One region of the Sinorhizobium sp. BG8 genome, then DNA from elsewhere that is predicted to be linked to it. Evidence: riboswitches for the same ligand, from Rfam matches in the RefSeq annotation. Region 1 holds a riboswitch; each other region holds the start of a gene.
The links. Region 1 has a riboswitch for cobalamin ahead of F3Y30_RS15620 (CbtB-domain containing protein). Riboswitches for the same ligand answer to the same signal wherever they lie in the genome.
Positions count from the first base shown of each region.

Region 2: it holds a riboswitch for cobalamin, as region 1 does, so the genes downstream of both, F3Y30_RS07520 (ABC transporter substrate-binding protein) here and F3Y30_RS15620 (CbtB-domain containing protein) in region 1, are expected to answer to the same signal.
Region 3: it holds a riboswitch for cobalamin, as region 1 does, so the genes downstream of both, bluB (5,6-dimethylbenzimidazole synthase) here and F3Y30_RS15620 (CbtB-domain containing protein) in region 1, are expected to answer to the same signal.

Region 1 covers NZ_CP044011.1:3,308,691-3,310,947, reverse strand. Annotated here, with positions in the region: gene F3Y30_RS15625 (peptidoglycan-binding protein) at 1-457, shown strand, start outside; cobalamin riboswitch at 545-910, shown strand; gene F3Y30_RS15620 (CbtB-domain containing protein) at 954-1,130, shown strand; gene F3Y30_RS15615 (CbtA family protein) at 1,143-1,904, shown strand; gene cobU (bifunctional adenosylcobinamide kinase/adenosylcobinamide-phosphate guanylyltransferase) at 1,904-2,257, shown strand, end outside.
Region 2 covers NZ_CP044011.1:1,632,472-1,634,728, forward strand. Annotated here, with positions in the region: gene F3Y30_RS07510 (DUF1349 domain-containing protein) at 1-268, shown strand, start outside; gene F3Y30_RS07515 (DUF1127 domain-containing protein) at 467-604, shown strand; cobalamin riboswitch at 887-1,121, shown strand; gene F3Y30_RS07520 (ABC transporter substrate-binding protein) at 1,380-2,257, shown strand, end outside.
Region 3 covers NZ_CP044011.1:3,172,285-3,174,541, reverse strand. Annotated here, with positions in the region: gene F3Y30_RS15000 (diguanylate cyclase) at 1-973, shown strand, start outside; cobalamin riboswitch at 1,142-1,365, shown strand; gene bluB (5,6-dimethylbenzimidazole synthase) at 1,409-2,089, shown strand; gene F3Y30_RS14990 (DUF2865 domain-containing protein) at 2,111-2,257, opposite strand, start outside.

The DNA.
Region 1 (2,257 bases):
CGATGGTGCGGAAGCGCAGGGTGACGACAGTGCCAATGATGTGATCGCGACCGCGCCGCTGCGCAAGCGTGAGACCGCACGGGCCTATGTCGACAGCCGGGAGGCTCATCTCTCTCCGGGTAATCGCGTGCAGGCGCAGCGCTGGCTGAGCCTTCTCGGGTTCGAGACCTATGGCGCGGACGGCGTCTTCGGGCCGCGCACGCGGTCGGCGATTGCGGGGTGGCAATCCTCCAACGGCTTTGCTGCTGACGGATATTTGAGCCGCAGGCAGTTCCGGGCACTTCGCGAATCGGCGCAGTTCGTCGCCCGGCGCAATACCTACAGGGAACCTCCTGCCTACGATCGCCGCTACGACGTCTACGAAGGTCCGGTCGACGGCTACTACGAGGGTCCTGTCGACGGCTACTATGACGGCCCAGCCTATGGCGGCAGTGTGATGGTCATTCCCGGGTACTGACGCTCGGGATGACGAGCGTGGTTCAGGCGCTATCGGCAAAGGCGGTGGCGCGCGGTGTCGATTGACTTCCGACCCACGCAGGCATAATCATCCAATCAATTGGATGGTTCTCCGATCCGGAAACGGAATGGAGAGTAAATGGGAATGTGAGAGGGTGGACCCATATCGGGCACTGCAATCACAGCCGACCCCGCGACTGTAGAGTGGCGAGGGATTTCCATCCGGCGTTTCGGAAAGGCGGCGCGGAGACATGGTGTCCCCGGGTTGGCCAAACCGGATCATCGGAAAAGCCACTGGGTGGCATTGTGATAAACCGGGCTGGACGCCTCTTTTTCTACGAATCGTCCGCCTTTCGCAATGCGATCACACCCGGGAAGGCGAGGAAGTCCCGCCGGTGCGTTCGCGCACCTGACGCCGCGAGCCAGGAGACCTGCCAACCAATGAAGGGCATGGTGCCCGATTGGGGGTTCTCCCCGTTGCCAGCACGGAGGTTGTCATGGCTGCGTCTACTACGTCTACCCTTTCTCTTTCTCTCAACGATCGTCTGCTCGCCGGTCTCGCCGCTCTTCTGATCGGTGGCTTCCTGGTGTTCGGGGCGGGGCTCGCCAATTCGTCTGTTCTGCACGACACGGCGCACGACACCCGTCACTCCTACGGCTTTCCCTGCCACTAAGGAGTTTCCATCATGATCGTCAAATATCTCCTGGCCGCTCTGGTGGCCGGGCTGTTCTCTGGCGTGCTGATGACGGCCGCCCAGGAGTTTCGCGTCGTTCCGCTGATCCTCCATGCCGAGGAATACGAGGGCAAGGAGCCTGCGCCCGCCGCGGGCGAAGTGCAGGAGCATTCGAGCCTGTCCCTGGGTGCGATCATCGGCGAAGCAGTCTCCTACTTCTCGCCGGTGACTCCCGCCTATGCGCATGAGGGCCACGAAGAAGAAGAGGGAGGCATCATGTTCGGCATGAGCCGCTTCTCCGGAACGCTTCTCGCCAATTTGGTGACGGGTGCCGGGTTTGCCCTGCTGCTCGCGGGCGTCAGCCTCGTAACCGGCAATGCAATCACCCTTTCGAACGGCGCGCTGTGGGGCGCGGGCGGCTGGCTTGCAGTCCATATGCTTCCGGCGATCGGACTGCCTCCTGAATTGCCGGGCTTCCCGGCCGCAGAACTTGCAGATCGGCAGGTCTGGTGGATTGCGACGGTCGTTCTTTCCGCCGTCGGCATCTATCTGCTGTGCCTCAAGAGCGGCCTTGTCGCGAAGATCGCCGGTGTCGTGCTCATCGCCGCGCCACAGGTCTATGGTGCACCGCAGCCGACCGACATCGCAAGTGCGGTACCGGCAGTCCTCGGAGCCGAGTTCGCAGTCGCCGCACTCGCCACGACGCTGTTCTTCTGGATCGTTCTCGGCCTGTCGCTTGGCCTTGCCAACGAGAAGATTGCGAAGGCAGCCTGATGACCAGCGTATCGCCCGGGGCCGTCCTGGTTCTGGGCGGTGCGCGTTCCGGCAAGTCGTCCTTTGCCGAGGGGTTGGTCCGTTCGAGCGGCCTTGCCATGCACTACATCGCGACGGGACGTGCCTGGGACGATGAGATGCGGACGCGGATCGATCAGCACCGGGCACGGCGCGGCCCCGACTGGGTCTCCCACGAGGAACCCCTCGAGCTGGCGGAGACCATCGCGACTGTTGCCGCACCTGATCGCGCCGTGCTCGTCGATTGCCTGACGCTCTGGGTGACGAACCTCATGCTCGACAATCGCGACGTCAGTGCGGCCTTTGCCGGACTTGCGTCGCAACTGCAACAGGCG
Region 2 (2,257 bases), 1.7 Mb from region 1:
CGGAGTGTCCGACTGGTCTGTTGTTCCGCTCCCGGACGTCGGTCCGACCGATCCCCTCTTTGTGCGGCTTACACGCCATGGCGACGCCGTGCGGGTTCAGTTCCGTTTCGGTGAGGCCCACTGGCAACTGGCAAGGCTTTGCCCCTTCGCCGCAGATGACGCCGAAGTTGGAGTGATGGCCTGTTCACCCGAGCGGGAGGGGTTCGAGGCAACGTTCCGAGATATTGCGGTCGGTCCGCCGATCGAACGGAACCTCCACGCAGAGTAAGCGCAAAACGTGTGAGACTGGCTCGCCTGCGAGTGCAGGCCGCTCGTGACCGAGGGCAGTGGTATTACCCATCCGCAGTCTTTGCGTCCGGATTGCGGCGGAGCTATTCGATTCTTGCATGCCTAATTTGCAATCGAATGCCTACCGCATGTGCGAAATAATGCCTATTTGAGCGTCAAGTTGAAAAGGAGAAGAAAAATGAACATTCGTCAGAAGATCGTTGAATATGCAAAGCTTCGCAAGGCTGTCCGTGAACTCCAGTCCATGGACGACCACGTGCTGAGCGACCTCGGGATCTCCCGTTCCCAGATCCGCGCTGCCGTCTACGGCCGCTGATATCGCGAGAAGTCGCAGCCGGTCACAACTGGCAAGCGCCTCGCCGACCGCCAAACCTCCGGCCAACCGGAGGTTTTTTTATGCCCGGTTGTCGGATTGCCCGACCCGGATGACGTCGTAGAGCGCGCCCCCCCGAGGCTCCGGGCCCTGCCGACGCGCGGAAACCATACGGCGCCATCTGCGGCCCGGGTCCTTCGCTATGGTCCCTCTATATGCGTGAAAAGAAACCGGAATCCTGTCTGCGACCTTCGCCGATACGGCTTGACCTCCGCCATGCCGGGCCGTTATGTGGTCGGCGACGGTTCCCCGACGATGACTCCGACGGGATTAATAGGGAACACGGTGCGGAAGACCCGAATGGGACCAAGACCGTGGCTGCCCCCGCAACTGTAAGCGGATTGTCGCCCATCCTCGTGACGCATCAGCGTCATGCCACTGCGAGTTGAAGATCGCGGGAAGGCAGATGGGAGGCAGATATCCGCGAGCCAGGAGACCTGCCGTCATGAGTTCACTCCAATGTCACGGGCGGGGATGCCCGGAACAGGATACGCCATGACCCACTTTTGCGCCGCCGTGCGCCTTGCTGCTTCTGTTTTTCCCCGTTCGTTGACTTCTTCAACCACGCAAATCGCGGACTGACATTGCCTGTCCGTGACCGAGCCGGTCCGCTTCGTTCGCGGCCGGCTTGCCGATCTGGGGAGATCCACCTGTGAAAACCATTCTTAGAAAATCCGTTGGCATCAGCCTTTGTGCTGTATCCATCCTTTTGACGTCGATGGGGGCCTCTGCCCTGGCGGCCGAAACGACCTACCCGCTGCGCCTCGACAATTGCGGGCGTTCGGTGACCTTCCAGAAGGCTCCGGATCGTGCCGTTGCAATCGGCCAGAGCAGCGCGGAAATCATGTACCTCCTTGGTCTTCAGGACCGGATGGTCGGCACCGCGGTGTGGATTGGGCCGGTCATCAAGGGCTTCGAGGAGGCCAATGCCAAGGTCGAGCGACTTGCCGACAACGATCCGAGCTTCGAGAGCGTGGTTGCCAAGAAGCCCGACATCGTCACGGCCCAGTTCCAGTGGCATGTGGGGCCGGAGGGTATCGTCGCGAAACCCGAGCAATTCGAGGAACTGGGTATTCCGGTCTACACCTCGCCTGCCGATTGCATCGGCAAGGACAATAGCGGTGGAGGCGATGGCGTGCGCCACACGGTCTTCACCATGGACCTGATCTACCAGGAAATCGCCGACCTGGCGCAGATATTCAATGTGCAGGAACGCGGCGAGAAGCTGGTTGCGGGGCTTAAGGCCCGCGAGGATGCGGCACGCAGGAAGATCGCTTCGGCGAACGGCAAACTCTCGGCCGTGTTCTGGTTCTCGAGCGCCGAACTCGACATCGATCCCTACGTCGCCGGCAGGAACGGCGCGCCCGGCTACATCATGTCGGCCCTCGGCATCCAGAATGTCATCGACAGCGAAGAGGAATGGCCGACCGTCGGATGGGAAACCGTCGCCAAGTCCGACCCGACGATCATCGTTGCGGGCAAGATGGAGCGCCGCCGCTTTCCGGCGGATGACGTCGAGGTCAAGCGTCAGTTTCTGAAGTCCGATCCCGTTGCAAGCCTCATGTCCGCGGTGAAGAACGGCCATGTCGTCGAAAT
Region 3 (2,257 bases), 140 kb from region 1:
CCTGTCGCCGGCCCTTCCCAACATTCACGTTGCGGGGCTGAGGATGATCGACGGCGCCATGAGCATCGTCGTGGTGCAGGCAGTGGTGCCGCGGTCGCTGATCATTCCGGCGGTCAGGAACGAACCCGTGCTGATGGTGACCGTGAAGCCGATTTCGGGAGAAATGCTCGAAAGCGCCTCGACCAGGCTCGGGCTCTCCGAACTGGGCTTCTCCGCGATCGTTGATCCCGACCCCGAACTGTTGCTTACGGCCGTCGGCGGGGACGACTACAACCCCATGGTCGCCTCGTGGCGGCCCACACGGCCCGGCACGCATGTGTGGGGCCTGGCGACCCCGCTGATCGGCGTCCTTGTCCTTGCCTTCATCGCTGTCATGACGTTCATCGCCCACGGATTCTCCAAGCTCGTGAAGGCGCTGCAGGAAAGCGAGGCGCGCCATTCGTACCTGGCGGTCCACGACCCACTGACGGGGCTCCAGAACCGTGCGGGGTTCGACAAGACCATCAGGAAGGCGCTCGGTACCACGCCGGGCAAGCCCTTTGCGATCTTCGCCATGGACCTCGACATGTTCAAGGCCGTCAACGACCGCCACGGCCATGCGGCCGGCGATGAGGTGCTGCGGACGGTCTCGGCGCGTTTCCGCGAGCGCATCGGAATGATGGGAACGGTCGCGCGCCTTGGCGGCGATGAGTTTGCCGTGTGGTTGCCTGGGGACATCGGGCGCGAGACGCTGCTGGCAATCGCCGAGGGGCTCGTGCGCGACGCACAGGTGCCGGTCGCCTTCGAGGGGCAGATGCTGTGTGTCGGAAGTAGTGCCGGGATTGCCTGCTATCCGGCGCACGGGCAGAGCGCCCACGAAATCGCGGTGACGGCCGATGCTGCGCTCTATGCGGCCAAGAATGCGGGCCGCAATCGGGCGATCCTTGCAGGGGCGGCCGAGCAGGCTGCGGCCAAGAGCGCAAGAGCCGCCTGAAAGCGCGTTGCGATTCTCCCGATTTGCCGCGGGTCTTCTCCCGAAGCAGGTGTCGACTTTCGAGAGACACTCACGAACCGACGCCTGCGGCGTCCGGATTGTCGCTTCTTACCCGCCGAAACGACATCCGGACGCCGCTTCCGAGGCTTGAGCCGGAATTGGACCCGTGTAGATATTCCGCCGTCAGGTGCCTGCCGAAAGGCGGGAGAATCGGGAATCCGGTGCGGTGCTTCGGTGCCAGGTCCGGAGCGCGCCCAGCGCTGTGACGGGGACGGCTGTACCGCATGAAGGGACTTGCTCCTTCATGGCACGCCACTGGTCTTTTGACCGGGAAGGCAGGTTCAGTCGGTCGATCCGAAGCCAGAAGACCGGCCGGACAATATGGACCGAACCCACGCGGACGGTGGGAGGTCGTGCATTGTTGGGGAGAAGACGATGCGACCTCATCCGGAGGACCAGATGGTCCGTGCGGGAGCCTTTTCGGCTGCCGACAGAAGTGCCGTCTATCGCGCGATCGAAACGCGGCGGGACGTGCGCGACCAGTTCCTGCCCGATCCGCTGCCTGACGACCTCTTGCGCCGCCTGCTTGGCGCTGCCCACAGCGCGCCGTCGGTGGGCTTCATGCAGCCGTGGAACTTCATTGTCGTTCGCAGCCGCGACGTGCTTGCCGAGGCCCACCGCGCCTTCGAGCGCGCCAACGCCGAGGCGGCCGCGATGTTCACCGGCAAGCAGCGCGACCGCTATCGGGCATTGAAGCTCGAGGGTATCCTGAAAGCACCGCTCAGCATCTGCGTCACCTGCGATACGACGCGCGGCGGCAAGGTCATCCTCGGCCGCACCCACAATCCGCGCATGGACGTCTATTCCACCGTGTGTGCGGTGCAGAACCTGTGGCTCGCGGCCCGTGTGGAAGGGATCGGGGTCGGATGGGTCAGTATCTTCAACGACGCCGACATCCGCTCGCTCCTCGGCATCCCGCCGCACGTCGAGATCGTCGCCTGGCTTTGCGTCGGGTATGTGAACGAGCTCTACCGGGAGCCGGAGCTTGCGGTGAAGGGCTGGCGCCAGCGCCTGCAACTCGATGAACTCATCTACGAGGATCGCTGGCAGGGGTAGAGCGTCCGGCGCTGCGGAAGATCAGTGTACGCCCGGCTCGGCGGGATTCCTGAGGTCGATGGCCGATTCGTTTTCGGGGAGGAAGGTCGGACCGACGGTCCTTACCTTTCGCGACGCGGGATCATAGGGGCGCTCGATGATTTCCTTCTTGGCCTCGGCGGGCTTCGG